DNA from 2 places in the Bacillus infantis NRRL B-14911 genome. Region 2 is predicted to be linked to the other one. Evidence: riboswitches for the same ligand, from Rfam matches in the RefSeq annotation. Region 2 holds a riboswitch; the other holds the start of a gene.
What was found. A riboswitch is a leader RNA that binds a small molecule or an ion and turns the genes downstream of it on or off. The one in region 2 is predicted to bind cyclic di-GMP.
Positions count from the first base shown of each region.

Region 1: linked by a shared signal. The riboswitch ahead of N288_RS05615 (hypothetical protein) and the one ahead of N288_RS24530 (anti-repressor SinI family protein) in region 2 are both predicted to bind cyclic di-GMP.

Region 1 is NC_022524.1:1,058,584-1,066,395, reverse strand. Features, by position in the region: gene N288_RS05650 (spore coat protein) at 1-105, shown strand, start outside; gene N288_RS05645 (DUF1538 domain-containing protein) at 263-955, shown strand; gene N288_RS05640 (DUF1538 domain-containing protein) at 952-1,677, shown strand; gene N288_RS05635 (P-II family nitrogen regulator) at 1,678-2,346, shown strand; gene N288_RS05630 (aldo/keto reductase) at 2,427-3,257, shown strand; gene N288_RS05625 (hypothetical protein) at 3,619-3,834, shown strand; gene N288_RS25630 (TerD family protein) at 4,059-5,498, shown strand; cyclic di-GMP riboswitch class I at 5,641-5,728, shown strand; gene N288_RS05615 (hypothetical protein) at 5,808-6,020, shown strand; gene N288_RS25355 (hypothetical protein) at 6,179-6,316, shown strand; gene yhbH (sporulation protein YhbH) at 6,421-7,590, opposite strand; gene N288_RS24245 (polysaccharide deacetylase) at 7,775-7,812, opposite strand, start outside.
Region 2 is NC_022524.1:639,505-647,316, forward strand. Features, by position in the region: gene N288_RS03465 (helix-turn-helix domain-containing protein) at 1-220, opposite strand, end outside; gene sipW (signal peptidase I SipW) at 451-1,086, shown strand; gene N288_RS03475 (CalY family protein) at 1,169-1,762, shown strand; gene N288_RS03480 (LPXTG cell wall anchor domain-containing protein) at 1,837-2,739, shown strand; gene N288_RS03485 (hypothetical protein) at 2,791-2,988, shown strand; cyclic di-GMP riboswitch class I at 3,232-3,338, shown strand; gene N288_RS24530 (anti-repressor SinI family protein) at 3,374-3,514, shown strand; gene N288_RS03490 (helix-turn-helix domain-containing protein) at 3,654-3,977, opposite strand; gene N288_RS03495 (MerR family transcriptional regulator) at 4,210-4,593, shown strand; partial or broken gene N288_RS03500 (class I adenylate-forming enzyme family protein) at 4,590-6,107, shown strand; gene N288_RS03505 (acyl-CoA dehydrogenase family protein) at 6,171-7,793, shown strand.

The DNA of each region.
Region 1 (7,812 bases), 420 kb from region 2:
GTTCCCCAGCTTGCGCCGCAGGATACAGAACAGCTGCTTGGAAGCTATACCCAGGCAGGCGGACAGCAAATGATGAACCAGCCTAATATGAATACCCTTCAATAACCGCTGCAGGCGCCCCAATGGGGTGCCTGCTTTTTTTATCCGCCACCGCAATTAATTGGAAAATGTTTTTTTCCACAGGCTGTTACTGCAACTGTAAAACTGGGTAAAAAAGCAGAAATAAAAAACAAAAAAATTGTTAATAAAGGCGGCGCTTCATGTGAAAGAAATTAAAGAATCCATCAAAGAAACATTGCTTGCCATCCTTCCCGTCTCTGCTGCAGTCATCCTTCTGCAGCTTGTCCTGATCCAATTGCCTTTCAAGGACTTTCTTCCATTCCTCTTTGGCCTATTCTTTGTCATCCTGGGACTGATGTTCTTCCTCATCGGCGTCAATATCGGCCTTCTTCCAATAGGCGAGATGATTGGGAAAATCCTGCCGAAGTCGAATAAAGCGTGGGTCATCATCCTCACAGGATTCATCCTTGGAATTGCCGTAACGCTGGCAGAGCCTGACGTCAGGGTACTGTCCACACAGGTTGACCAGGTATCCGGAGGAAAGATATCGTCCATTTCCCTCATATTATCCGTGGCTGCCGGAGTCGGTCTTTTTGTCGGCCTTGCTATGATCAGGACCATTTACAAAATCCCTGTTACCGCCATTTTGATAGCCGGCTATGCCATCGTCTTTATTGTCAGCATCTTCTCCCCATCGTCATTTGTGCCAATTTCATTTGATGCGGGAGGCGTAACGACAGGGCCCCTCGCCGTACCCTTCATCTTGGCACTCGGAGTAGGTGTGGCCCAGGTTTTCCGGAACCAACAATCCTCGGGCGATTCATTTGGCCTTGTCGGCCTTGCCAGCATCGGACCGATCCTGGCCGTTCTGCTGCTGGGAGGGATCTTTAAATGATGGACAAGCTATTTCATGGTTTCGGCAGCACTCTGACAGAGGTTGCTTTGGCCCTTGCTCCCCTTCTTCTTTGCTTCATCATATTTCAGATATTTTTTCTAAAATTAAAGAAACAGAAGGTCATCCAGATCCTTGCCGGTTTTCTGTCTGCTTTTGCCGGACTGGCATTCTTCCTTCACGGGGTCCATCTCGGCTTTATGCCAATCGGGGAGGAAATGGGAAAGAAGCTGGGTAATCTTCCATATTCCTGGATCATCATTCCAATTGGATTTGTACTCGGATTTGTCACTACATTGGCAGAACCAGCTGTAAAAATATTAAACAAACAGGTTGAAAAAGTAACATCGGGATACATCTCAGAAAAAATCATGCTCATCACCCTTTCAGGGGGAGTCGGTCTGTCCATTGCCCTTGCCATGCTCCGCATCCATCACGGCTTCTCTCTCTGGTACTATCTTGCGCCGGGATATGCACTCGTGCTGATCCTGATTTATTTTTCCAACACCAGCTTTATAAGCATCGCCTTCGATTCGGGCGGTGTAGCAACAGGGCCGATGACCGTTACTTTTATCCTGTCAATGGCTGTCGGCGCTGCCGCAGTAACTGAGGGGCGGGATCCCCTGACAGATGGCTTTGGCCTGATCGCCCTGGTCGCCCTTATACCGATACTGGCTGTCCTGATCCTGGGGCTCCTGTTCAAGAGGAAGGAAGGTGCTTCTTAAATGATCTACAAGCTTTTCATCGCCATCGTAAAAAAAGGCACTGCAAAAAAAGCTGTCCGGCTTGCCCGGGGATCCGGGCTTGCTGCTGCGGCAACTGTATATGCAAGGGGAATTGGAAAAAATGAGCAAACCTCATTTCTCGGATTGGAGATCAACCACGAGAAAGAAGTCATCCTTATGCTGATCAAGGAAGAATCCGCTGAAGAAGTCATTACGGAAGTCAGCAGCCATCTCCATTTTGAAAGGCCCGGTACAGGACTTGGATTGCTTATCAATATTAACGGATTCATCGGCGTCCAGTCCCCGGAAGTCCCCGCTGATGCAGAAGCAGAGGAAGGAGCGGCCAATATGAAGCCAGCCGATAAAGAATACGATTTGATTGTGACCATTGTAAAAAGCTCGGAAGCCGAAAAGATTATAAAGGCCTCAAAAGATGCCGGGGCTGACGGGGCAACCATCATTTCCGGCAGAGGGATCGGCATCAACGAAAAAGCCACTTTATTCAATATGCTGATCGAGCCTGAAAAAGAGATTGTGCTGACCATCATCCACAGCGGACGGACACAGGAAGTATTCCAGGCAATCTGCGATGCTGTCGAGCTGAATGTTCCTGGCAATGGGATTTCCTTTATCCTTGATGTCGATCAGGTAGCAGGCATCAATCATTAAATTTCTGAGCATATCAATATAGTAAATATCCCCATTTGTGAGAAAATAAAAAGGCAATTAAATTTCCGGGAGGTAACAATATGCCAAAAAGCTTGCAGGACACAACAAAGCTGCATAATGGAGTGGAAATGCCCTGGTTCGGACTCGGCGTTTTCAAGGTCCAGGAAGGATCCGAAGTCATTGATTCAGTCAAAGCAGCCATCAATAACGGCTACAAGAGCATTGACACAGCAGCCATCTATGGCAACGAAGAAGGCGTGGGACAGGCTATAAAAGAATCAGGTGCCCCGCGCGAAGAGCTATTCATCACGACTAAGGTCTGGAACTCTGAGCAGGGCTATGACTCTACACTGGCTGCATTCGACGAAAGCCTTTCAAAGCTTGGCTTGGAGTATGTCGATCTGTACCTGATCCACTGGCCTGTCAAAGGCAAGTATAAAGACACTTGGAGAGCCTTAGAAAAGCTGTATAAGGATGGCAGAGTCCGTGCAATCGGGGTCAGCAACTTCCATGTACACCATCTGGAGGATCTGCTTGAAACAGCGGAAATCGTGCCGATGGTCAACCAGGTTGAATACCATCCGCATCTGGCCCAGCTTGAGCTCCGCGAATTCTGCAAACAAAAAGGAATCCAGCTTGAAGCCTGGTCTCCTCTTAAGCAGGGACAGCTCCTGGATGAGCCTGTTATTACAGAGATTGCCGAAAAGCACAAAAAGTCCCCTGCCCAGATCATCCTGCGCTGGGACCTTCAAAATGAGGTCATCACCATTCCGAAATCAGTCAAAGAACACCGCATCATTGAAAATGCAGATATCTTTGACTTCGAGCTTTCCTCAGAAGACATGGAAAAAATCGATGCCCTCAACAAAAACGAACGCGTCGGTGCCGATCCTGATAACTTCAATTTCTAATAATATGCAAAAGGGGTATGGAATGGGTTCATTCTGTATCCCTTTTTGTCTTAATAGCCTCTGAATGTTGGCTGTTGATTTCCGTTCCAGGCACTTCGCTTTCCGCGGGGCGGCGCTGAGCCTCCTCACGCTTACGCGCTGCGGGGTCTCAGCTCTGCCGCTGCAATCCCACAGGAGTCTACGTGCCTTCCACTCCAATCAACAGGCTTATCAAACTTTTTTTCATTCTAACCCAGTTAATACAAATCCCTTTTCGATATAATCGCAACTTTAACTTCGCTCACCCAGTTAGCAAAATATAACTGTTTATCTCCCCCTGCAAAGGGAAAGGAATAATATCAAACCTAAGGAGGACTAATCCATGAGCAAAAGAAATTCCCTGACTGGGGTAGTGGCACTGGGTGCGCTTGCGTATATGTTCAGGAACAAGGAATCTCGGGATAAGGTTATGAATAAGGTAAAGTCTACATTCGGTGAAGACAATATCAGCAAAGTCAAATCAAAGCTTCCATTTTTGAATTCTGACCAAGGAAACACCCGCCAGGTCCATTCAGGCCCGGCTTATGTCGACAGATAATAAATTGCCCAATCATGAGGCAGCTCCCCCAATCAGGGAAGCTGCTTTTTTCTTTGAACGAACCTCCTCCCCCTGAAACTTTTCCTTCCTTGACCCGTATGATAAAAAGAGGCATGTCCGCACAGCCAAAGCTGTAAACCGCTTTAAGAACTGTGTTATATTGGGAATATATGATTCTATCAAGAGACGGCTTACGCCGGTCCTGGAAAAGAAGGAGTGAAATTATGGGAGTGACGCTCAGCAAAGGGCAGAAGGTCGATCTGACCAAGAACCGCCCCGGGCTTCAAAATGTTGTTGTTGGATTAGGCTGGGATATCAGCCGTCAGGGATCCAACTATGATCTGGACGCATCTGCTTTCTTATTAGGCGCATCAGGAAAAGTACATAGTGACCTCGATTTCGTATTCTATAATAACCCTAACGGCGGGAATGGCTCTATCCTGTACAGCGGCGATAACCGCACAGGCGCGGGCAATCAAGATGATGAACAAATCAGAATTGACCTGCGGAAGGTGCCGGACTCGATCCACCGGATTGCCTTTACAATTACCATCCACGATGCTCAGGCAAAACAGCAGAACTTCGGCCATATTGAAAATGCTTATGTACGGATTTTTAATGAACAAAATAATGAAGAGCTTATCCGCTTTAACCTTGGCAGGGATTTTACCGTTGAAACAGCCATCGTCGCAGCAGAGCTATACAGGCATAATGGCGAATGGAAATTTAATGCCATCGCCAGCGGCTTTCAGGGCGGCCTGGCTGCCCTCTGCCGTAATTTCGGCGTGACGGTGGATGATGAACCGGCTCCCCAGCCTTCACATGGCAATCAGCCTTTCGGGCAGAACCAGACTTACCAGCAGAGCTTTTCACAGCAGGCTCCTGCAGGGCAAAATTACCAGCAGGGCTATAACACAGGCAGCTCCCAGCAGAACTATAGCTCAGGAAGCTATCAGCAGACACAGCCGCAAGCTTCCTATTCGTCCCCTTCCTATGGACAGCCTTCCTACTCTTCCTCACAGGGATATGGGGGAGAAGAAATTGCATGCCCACGCTGCCATTCCACAAATGTACGCACCGGCGAAAAGGGCTTCGGCCTCGGTAAAGCGGCAATTGGCGGCCTGATCCTCGGGCCTGTCGGATTATTGGGCGGCTTCATTGGGAAAAAACAGCTGAAGTTTACCTGCAACAGCTGCGGCAATGCCTGGTCTCCATCCCAGACCGATTACGCCGAATGGGCCAACCAGCAAAAAAGAAAAGCCCAGGACCTCTTTAACCGATTCAAGAGCCAGGACGTCCTTGAGGCCATTGTAGCAGCATGTGCACTTGTAGCTATGGCTGATGGAAGGCTGGATCCGGCAGAACGCCAGAAAATGGTTGAATTCGTCAACCAGAGTGATGAACTTCGGGTATTTGATACGCAGAAGGTCATTCAGCAGTTTAACCTGTACGTCCAGAAGATTGAACGCGATCCTTCGATCGGCAGGGCAGAGGCATTCAGAGCGCTTGGCAGGATACGGACGAAACCGGAAATCGCCAGGCTAGTGGCCCGCTATTGTATCGCAATCGGCTTTGCAGACGGACATTTTGATTCGAATGAGCAGCAGGCAGTCAGTGACATCTGCCGGGAGCTCGGGCTCAATCCGGCAGAGTTCCTTTCTTAATCTCACAGCCTGGCCAACCGGCCAGGCTGCTTCTTTTCTGCAATTCCCCATAGGTCATCACTCCCCTCTACAACGGAGAGTGGCTAAAGTAAGAATATTAACAATAAACAAACTCTTTATTTTTCCCCTGATTTAGTGCTAATCTTACTAAGGGCAAATTTTACGAAAGTAAAAGACGCAAAGCCACGGGCCTAAAACAAGTTATTTGTCATGGCAGCCGGGCCGCCAAGAATATCATTCTTGTAAACTTTTATAAATCATACACCCTTTCTAATTTGCCTAATCCATTTATTAAAGAGAGGGAGATCAATGTTTTACCCGACATTTTTATGCAAAGATACTAATCAGAGGCATCTGGTCAAAGACTCGAATTTCTGTGAATGCGGCTATAAGTACAAAGGCTTTACCACATTCATCAAAAAAGATTTCAAAAAAATCCAATTTAAGCAGAGTGATGATATCGATTGCCCTGTCTGCAAAAGCTCAGTGCTGAAAGAAGAGAAAGCAGTCTGCTATTCATGAGCAGCTGCTTTTTTCTTTCCCCTTCCCAAATCTTTATTTCCTTCATAATGCGCCAAATCAGGTTTAGGAGTTCCAAAAAAGTGGCAAAAAGAAAGTAACTAACTCATTTACTTTTAATTAGGTGCTACTCTTCAAATACGAAGCAAAGGGGAATCTTTATGGCGGAAAATCCAGCACAATCCAAATTGGCATTAAATTCTTCGATCTCCTTAAAAGGGATTGTGAAAGCTGTATTCACTGACACAGTCCACGTCCAGATCGGCGGGAAAATTATCGCAATCCCGCTGGAGAAATAAAAGAACACCTTCATGGAAAGCCAACGAAAGCCGCTTTTTATTAAACGGCTTTTTTTGTGCGAATGGACAGTAAAACCGGCAGGCATTGCGCCCGCCGGTTCTGTTTATGCATAGATTTTATTTTCTTCGTTTTGGAAGAAGCTCTTCATCGCATGGAAAACATCAGCTTTTTGCTTGAGGATATAGTATCGGAAGTGTTCATTTTTTATATTCTTATAAGCGGACATGAGGGTCGAGTGGCGGTTGTACTGATTGACTTCACCGTACCCGAACATGCTCGATACCGCGATCAGCTCTTCAACAAGCTTCACACAGCGGGCATTGTCAGAGGTAAGATTGTCGCCGTCGGAAAAGTGGAAAGGATAGATATTGAATCTTCTTGGATTATATTTTTCATTGATCAGTTCCAGAGCTTTGCGGTAGGCTGATGAACAAATGGTTCCCCCGCTTTCCCCTTTTGAAAAGAAATCTTCCTCTGATACGACCTTCGCTTCTGTATGGTGGGCAATGAACTCTATTTCCACCGTCTCATACTTTGTCCGTAAAAACCGGGTCATCCAAAAGAAAAAGCTTCTGGCCATATATTTCTCCCATAATCCCATCGATCCGCTCGTATCCATCATTGCGAGCACGACTGCCTTTGAATCCGGCTTTACAATTTCGTTCCATGTCTTAAACTTCAGATCCTCCTGATAGATCGGATAGAATGCCGGCTTGCCTGTCATCGCATTCCGTTTAAAGGCGGTCATCATTGTCCGCTTTTTATCAATATTGCCCATTAATCCTGTTTTGCGGATATCATTGAATTCAATGTTTTCAACCAGATGCTCTTCCTGTTCCTTCCTCTTCAGGTTCGGCAGCTCCAGCTGCTTGAACAGTGCTTCCTCAAGCTCCATCATGGACACTTCAGCTTCAAAATAATCCTCACCCGGCTGGTCGCCTGCACCCTGGCCTTTCCCGGGGCCTTTCTGGCCGCTGGAGCCGTCTCTGGCGACCACATCGCCTACCTGGCTGTCTCCGTCTCCCTGGCCTACATGTTTGTTTTTATCATAGTTATAACGAATTTTATATTCGTCAAGAGAGCGAATCGGAATTTTCACGACTTCACGGCCATTGGACATAATGATGCTTTCTTCTGTTATCAGATCTGGTAGATTGTTCCGGATCGCATCCTGTACCTTTTCCTGGTGGCGCTGCTGATCATCGTGGCCTTTGCGATGGAGGGACCAATCTTCTTCGGAAATCACAAACTGGCGGTTGTTGATGTCGGTCATTATAACCCCTCCTTGAAAAAATTTCATGGATTCATTGCACACATTTGCCTTTAGCAACATACAATATCCCGAGTGTCAAAAGGAACGTGAAATATTAATTACTCTATACTATGCGAGACATCGAAATAATTTACAAATAATTTTGACAATAAGACAAATGCCTATGCTGTCGGACAAGCCTTTTTTAGAGCCTCTCATCCTTCCAGAAATTCATTGAAAAGT
Region 2 (7,812 bases):
CTGTTGGCTCAATATTACTTCTCACTTTATAGTCCAGAAGCTCTTCTACCGATGTACCAAGCGTAGCTGCAAGCTTGGAGAGAACCTGAAGGGAAGGGTTTTTCTGAATATCACGTTCAATATAGCTTAAGTACGACTTAGAGACCCCTGATTTTTCAGCAAGCTCATTTATGGAAAAGCCTCTGAGAAGCCGCAAGCGTTTTATCCTCTCACCGACCATTGGAATTCCCCTCTATCTTATAATATAGACGCTCTTCCATTATAACGAACATTAAGTTCATTAAAAAATACAAAAAAGTAAGAATAATTGAGAAAGTCTGAGAAAAACCTTGAAAAACGTTCGTTAAAAAGAAAATACGGCTAAATTTGGTAATTTTCAAAGACTGGACTAATATACTATACTCATCTTGTGAGTTCGATAAAAAGAACAAAAGTGAACAGTTACTAAGAATGGGTAGATTAATAGAGAAGTTAGAGGAAGGTGAACAAAGGGTGAAATTCAACTGGAAAACCGTCAGGAAAATCATCAGCAGCATCATTACATGGCTATTATTTATCAATCTCATTTTAATGGCATTTCTCGTGATCTCGTCCAAAGCTTCCGGCGGAGAGCCCCAGGCATTTGGCTATCAAATAAAAACTGTTCTCTCCGGTTCAATGGAGCCGACCTTTATGACTGGATCAATCATCGCAGTCAAACCTCTTGAAGGCAACGATAAGAAAGAACTGAAGAAAGGCGACATCATCACTTTCATGGAAGAGGACAAGAAACTGATCACCCACAGAATTACAGATGTAACCGTCAGCGGAGAGCATGTCTTATACGAAACAAAAGGGGACAATAACAAATCCAAAGACATGGACCCGGTCCTCTCTGACAATGTCACTGCCGTCTACACCGGATATACCCTGCCGTATGCAGGTTATTTCATAGACTTCGCCAAATCGCAGAAAGGCGCCGCTATCCTATTGATCGGCCCTGGCATCCTCATGTTAGGCTATGCAGCCTTCACCATCTACCAGGCTATGAGGGAACTCGAGGCTAGAGCAAAAGGCAAAAATGACTCAAATGAAAAAACAGCTTGATCAAGGTTGAAATCTCTGTGGCAACACAGGGTTCAATATAAAAAATTATACATACCCAAAGGGTAAGAGGAGGAAACGGAACATGGGATTTAAAAAGAAAGTTGGAATGGGGATTGCATCTGCGGCGCTTGGAATGTCTTTGGTTGGTGGGGGAACGTTTGCTTACTTTAGTGATACTGCGGAAGCAAATGGAAAGTTTACTGCGGGGACTTTGGATTTAAATGCAAATCCTACAACGATTATTGATGTTAAAAATATCAAACCTGGAGATACTATGCTCCGTTCATTTAATTTGTTAAACGATGGATCTCTGGATATTGCCTCAATAAAGTTAAAAACAGAGTACTCAGTGACTGACGCAAAGAACAACAATGCAGATGATTTTGGAAAGCATATACGTGTAAATTTCCTCTTCAACCAAGATAAATTAGATACACCTATCTATTCAACAACCCTTTCAGAGTTAAAAACAATGTCGCCAGACGTTATTGAAGGAAACATTTTCAGCGGATGGTTAGCTGAACGTGGAGGAAAATTAGCTGCTAAAACATCAGATAAACTCTGGGTACAATATGAGTTTGTAGATAATAAACAAGACCAAAATCAGTTCCAGGGAGACTCATTGCAGCTTAATTGGACATTCGAAGCCAAGCAAGGCAAAGGGGAAGCTAAGTAAATCTAGAGCAGAAAAAAGGCGGGATGGTACTCTATCCCGCCTTTTCCTAAATAACCAATCAGTGAGGTAATGCCATGACCAACCTGCATAAGTTGGCAAAACCGAAGGTAATATTCACCATTTTAACCTTGTTACTTTTAACGTTTTTTCCTACCTTAAAGGCATTTTCTGAAGAGAAAGAAATCGATATCAATACGAACCTGAACGGCTATTTTTTCCACGTTGGTGATTTAAAGCCAGGCGACTGGATGCCGCGCGACATCACTATCATCAACAATGGAAAGCAGGATTTCAGATACTCCTCAATTATCGGCAAAAAGAAATCTGTTAAGGGTCTTTTCGAAGAGTTAGAGCTTTTAGTCAAAAAAGGCAATGACACTTTATATGAAGGAAAGATGAAGGATTTCAAAGGCTTCACCCCAAGACCACTTAACAAAGGCCAATCTGAAACTCTATTTTTCCAGGTGACAATGCCTTACGAGCTCGGCAATGCCTTCCAGGATTCTTCTGCAGAGGTAGAGATACTGTTTGTAGCTGAAGCGCTTGATGGCGGAGGCGACCCGCCAGGAGATGGAGATCCACCAGGGGACGGAGATCCTCCAGGAGACGGAGATCCGCCTGATGATGGGGACCCGCCGGGAGAGGGTAATCCAGGAGAAGACCCAGGGGATAATCCCGGTGATGAAGATCCTCCAGGTGAAGACAATCCTGATGACGGGGACGATCCGGGTGAAGGGGACAGTGAGGACCCAGGAGATGACAGCAGCGGCCCAGGAAATAATCCCGATGAACCGGCAAGCGGAAACCCAGGCAGCGATCCAGGTGACGGTATAACGGTTACACCAGAAATCAGAGAAAATATACTCCCTGACACGGCAACCAACACATATAATTTCATGCTTCTCGGAGGCATTTTGCTGGGGGCAGGCGGCATATTATTGCTAGTAAGATACCGCAGGATCAGGAAAGACCATTAACAGGGCCTTGGAATGCTATTCAAGGCCTTTTATCTAAGGAGGAACCCCCCTATGTACCGAAAAAACTGCCCTAAATGCCACCGCCCATCCTACAGCAGCAGTGAAATGGGCGAATGGCTCTGTCCGGTGTGCGGCAATGATCTGACGCTGTTTCCCTTTTTTGATGCGTTTACATTTGAGCAGCTGCCGGTGAAGGTGGTGCCTTTTAAGAGGAAGATGGAGAGCTATAAGGGAAGGGCCGTTAAATAGATAGAGGAAATAAGGCCTACCTAAAAGCTGTCGACGGAATGAGCAAAAATCTTACACTATACCCTCAGATTTACCGGGCCAGAAGTCTTATGGGTTTCCGGAAGATTTCTAAATCTATCCAATTATCCTTCATTTTGTCGAATAATATCTTAAAATAATTTGAAGAATTTGACAAAATACAACACGCAAATGCTGGGAAAACTTTTATAGTAGTCTTAAGAGGATATGAAAAAAGCAGGAGTGAGCAGAAAAAGGCAAACCTGTTGAAAGATAGGGACGCAAAGTCACAGGTCTACCGCGCCTATTGAGAGTAAAGTCGGATGAGGCGCCAGGACGGCTGGATTGCCTGGAATACGAAATGTATTTTAGGGGGAAGAGAAGGGTTATGAAAAATAATATGCAGGAAATGGACATGGAATGGGTCGCACTAATTACTGAGGCGAAGGAAATAGGCCTGAAAAAAGAAGATATACTTAACTTTCTTGCCGGCCAGCCGGCAGTGGATCTGGTAGCGGATAACGGCTGAAAACTAACAACAGAATATAGAAAGCTAAGTGTTTCTCTTCAGGAGAAATGCTTTTTTATTTTGCGGGGACAAAGGAGGTTACGGAGGCTGTCAAGCTTGGTGACTGGTTGTCCTTGTTTGTATAACAGCCTCGGAGCAGTTATTTTTTTTGGTTGATCCTCCATTTATTGAATTCGAGGAATTCACGGAACTGGTCTTTTGAGATGCCGGAATCCATTGCTTCTTTGACGATATTCATCCATTCAGAATCCAGCTCTTCTTTATTAGGCTGGTCCAGGATCAGTGTATCAACCGGAACATGAAGAACAGCAGAAATTTTTTCTAAAAATTGAATGGAAGGATTCGTCTGAAGGTTTCTTTCCAGGGAGCTTAGGTAGGATTTTGCTACGCCTGCCTGTTCAGCGAGCTCTGATAATGACATCTTTCTCTCCTGACGCAGTCTTTTTACACGTTCGCCAATCATTGATTCCACACACCTTTTATCCAGAAGTTATATGATCGAAGGGTTATTTATTAAGAACGATTTGTTCAATCACTATATTTCATTTTAACACAATTGTAATATCTTTTCCTAAGAGTCCAGACGAAAAAATCAAATTTTTCTTAATAGAAACTGAATCCGCTGAAGACTTGAACTTTACGTTAACGTAAATGTTATATTGGTGTCAGAATAGTGAAAGAATTCGGGTGATAGCATGGAATACACCATTTCGGAGCTGGCAAAGGCTTTCGATGTCAGCACAAGAACCATCAGATATTACGAAGAGCTTGGCTTATTATGCCCTAATAGAAATGAAAACGGCAGAAGAATTTTTGCCAAAAAGGATTATATCCGGCTGAAGCTGATTTTCCGGGGCAAGCGCTTCGGATTTAAGCTGGATGAAATCAAAGAGATGATTGTGCTGTTTGACCAGGACCGTTCAGGTCGGAAACAGCTGGAGCGGACGGTCGAGTATGGCAGGGAGAGAGTAAAGGAGGTGAACGCCCGCATCGAGGAGCTGCTTTTTTTAAAAGAGGAAATGGAAAAGATGCTGGATCAATTCGAAAAAAGGCTGAACGAAAAGGGGGATCATATATGAACGTATCTGAACTGCTGGCGAGGAAAGGAAGAAAATATCCAAACAGGGAGGCTCTCATTTCAGGAGAGGAGAGGCTTTCCTATAAAGAGCTGAACAGCAGGGTCAATAAGCTGGCAGATGCATTGAGGGCAAGGGGCTATGCGAAAGGAGATAGAATTCTGCTTTTCATGCCGAATGTCCCGGAATTTGTGGTTACTTATTTCGCGGCGGTGAGGATTGGTGCGCTGATTGTGCCAGTGAACAGCCGGCTGACGTGATCTGAATTGGGATATATTTTGGATCACAGCGGGGCGAGGGCCATATTTGCTCATGAGATGCTGCTTGAACAGACGGGAGGTTTGAATGAACGGACTGGTCTTGATTGTGTGAAGACAGGCAGCTCAGTTGCTGGATGGAACAGTTTTAAAGAACTGGTGGCGAGCGGCAGGGATTTAGATGCGGGAATTCCCTTGATAGAGGATGACGAGGCGGCTATCCTTTACACGTCAGGTACGACCGGAAGTCCGAAGGGGGTGCTGTTCACGCACCGCAATATTCTTTCTGCGGCTATCATGATGGCGGTGGAGATGAGGATGAAGCCGGAAAGCCGCATGCTCCATTTGATGCCGCTGAGCCACTCGGCACCGCTCCATCTGTTCCTGATTGCAGGCACCTATGTGGGGGCAGCCCATATCATGGCACCCATTTTCACACCGGAAGTTCTGTTAAAGCTCGTCTCTTCGGAAAAAGCGACCCATTTCTTCGGGGCGCCGGTTGCCTATCTTTTCACAGCCAAGCAGCCTGATATTGAAAAATACGATTTGTCTTCGATGGAGTATTGGGTGTACGGCGGGGCTCCGCTTGGAGAAAAAGAAGTCCGGCTTGTGAAGGAGCGGCTGAAAACGGACAGCCTCTATTGTGTGTATGGACTGACAGAGGCCGGGCCGAGCGGGACTCTGCTGCTGGCTGGCGAACACGGACAGAAGGCTGGCAGCATCGGGAAGAGGGCGGCACTTGGAACGGAAATCATGATTGCCGATGAAAAAGGCAATCCAGTCGAGCCGGGCGAGGTTGGCGAAATCCTTCTGAAGGGCGAAGCTGTCATGAAGGGATATTATAAGGATTCCGAAAAAACAGCGGAAATGATTAAGGGTGGCTGGCTCTATTCCGGTGATATGGCCAGATTTGATGAGGACGGCTACATCTGGGTCGTTGATCGGAAGAAGGATATGATCATTTCAGGCGGGGTCAATATTTTCCCGAAAGAGATTGAAGAGCTGCTGGCCTCGCATCCTGCCATTGCCGAGACGGCAGTTGTGGGCGTGCCGCATCCGGAGTGGGGCGAGACGGTTAAGGCATATGTGGTTCTGAAACAGCCTGGAAGTCTGGATAAGATTGAGTTAAAGGCATTTTTGTCAGGAAAAATAGCTGATTATAAGATTCCGAAATTATATGAAGAAATAGAGGCGCTGCCGCGGAATGCGACAGGCAAGATTTTGAAGCAGTCATTGAGAGAACAGAAGGAATCTGTTTGAGGAGGGGAACTTTTGAATTTTTATAAAGATGATCCTAATTTGGCATTTGTACTGAAGCAGTATATGTATGAGGACTTTTTTGCTTGGGCTGAAAAGGAGCTTGAAGCTTTTGGAGGGTTATGCGCAGGCGAGATCGACGAGCGTGCGGTCCATACAGACAGGGAAGGCCAGCCGCGGCTGATCAAGTATGACAAAATGGGCAATGATATTTCCCATGTCTGGCTGAATGAGGGATATAAGAAAACGGTAGAGCAGACTTATAATGCGGGCATTGTCGGCTATGTCCACAAGGAGATTCCGGAGCTTGGGCGCAAGGGGAATTATGTGTATTCGTATGCACAGGGATATCTGCTGTCACAGACGGAGCCTGGCTTTTACTGCCCGGTCACTTTAACGATGGCGACCGCTTATCTGATCGATCATTATGCGGATGAAGAGCTGAAGGAGAAGTATTTGCCTCATGTGATCAGCACGGGCGAGACCGAGCTGTTTGAAGGTGCGACCTTTCTGACGGAGAGGCAGGGCGGCTCTGATGTAGGCGCCAATGAGGTGAAGGCCGTGCTGGAGGACGGCCAGTACCGGATTTATGGGGAAAAATACTTTGCCTCCAATGCGGGTGCATGCGGAGTGGCAATGGTTTTGGCCAGGAGAGAGGGAGCGGCTTCTGGATCGAAAGGCTTGAGCTTGTTCCTTGTTCCATGGCGGAAGGAGACCGGCGAGCTGAACGGACTTGAGATCAGGCGGCTGAAGGATAAGCTTGGCGTCCGCGCTGTGCCGTCAGGAGAAGTGGTGTTCCACGGGGCAGAGGCCCATCTGGTAGGCGATGCGGATAAAGGAATCCACTATATGATGGAGGCGCTTAATCTGTCGCGGATCTGCAATAGCGTGGCTAGCATCGGCATCATGCAGCGGGCTTTTTTGGAGGCGAAACAATACGCTTTTGTGCGGAACGCCTTTGGCAGCAGGCTTGCTGACTTTCCGATGGTAAAAGAGACACTTGCCAAGCTGGCCTGCAAGCAGGAGGTTGAGACGAGTGCCGTGTTCAGTCTGATTGCGCTGTATGACCGGGTGGCGGCAGGCGAAGCTTCGCGCGAAGAGGAAGCGATGAACCGGCTTTTGATCGCACTGCTGAAGAAAGAAACAGCTGAGCAGGCCATTCATTTTGCGCATGAATCGATTGAGATGCATGGCGGGAACGGCTATATTGAAGACTTTGTCACACCGCGGCTTTTGCGGGATGCGCAGGTGCTGACGGTTTGGGAAGGTACAGCTAATATTCTGGGGCTTGAGATTTTGAGATTGATAGAGAAGTTTCGGGCAGATGAGCTGTTTGTTGGGAAAATAGAGACGGAGCTTGAGGGGCTGGATGAGCGGCTGCAGGAGTTTGCGGCACCTGTGTATGAGGGGCTGTTGAGGTTGAAGGAATTGCTTGCGGCTGTTGGACGCGCAGATCGCGATATGCAGACGTACCACTGTAAGCGTGCAGCTGTGCTGATGGGGAAAATCTATGAAAGTGTGATTGCTTTGAAGGATGCAGCTGTCGGTGGTGAGCGGAAAGAGATTGTAGCGCGGGTGTTTTTGAATGATATTTGGGGGCTGACTGAGGTTTTGGATGAAGAAATGCTGCCGGTGACGCATTTTGATGTACTGATGCATGTGGGGGAAGCGGTGGAAGTGGAGGTTTGAGTGGAGTGGGGCGCTGAAT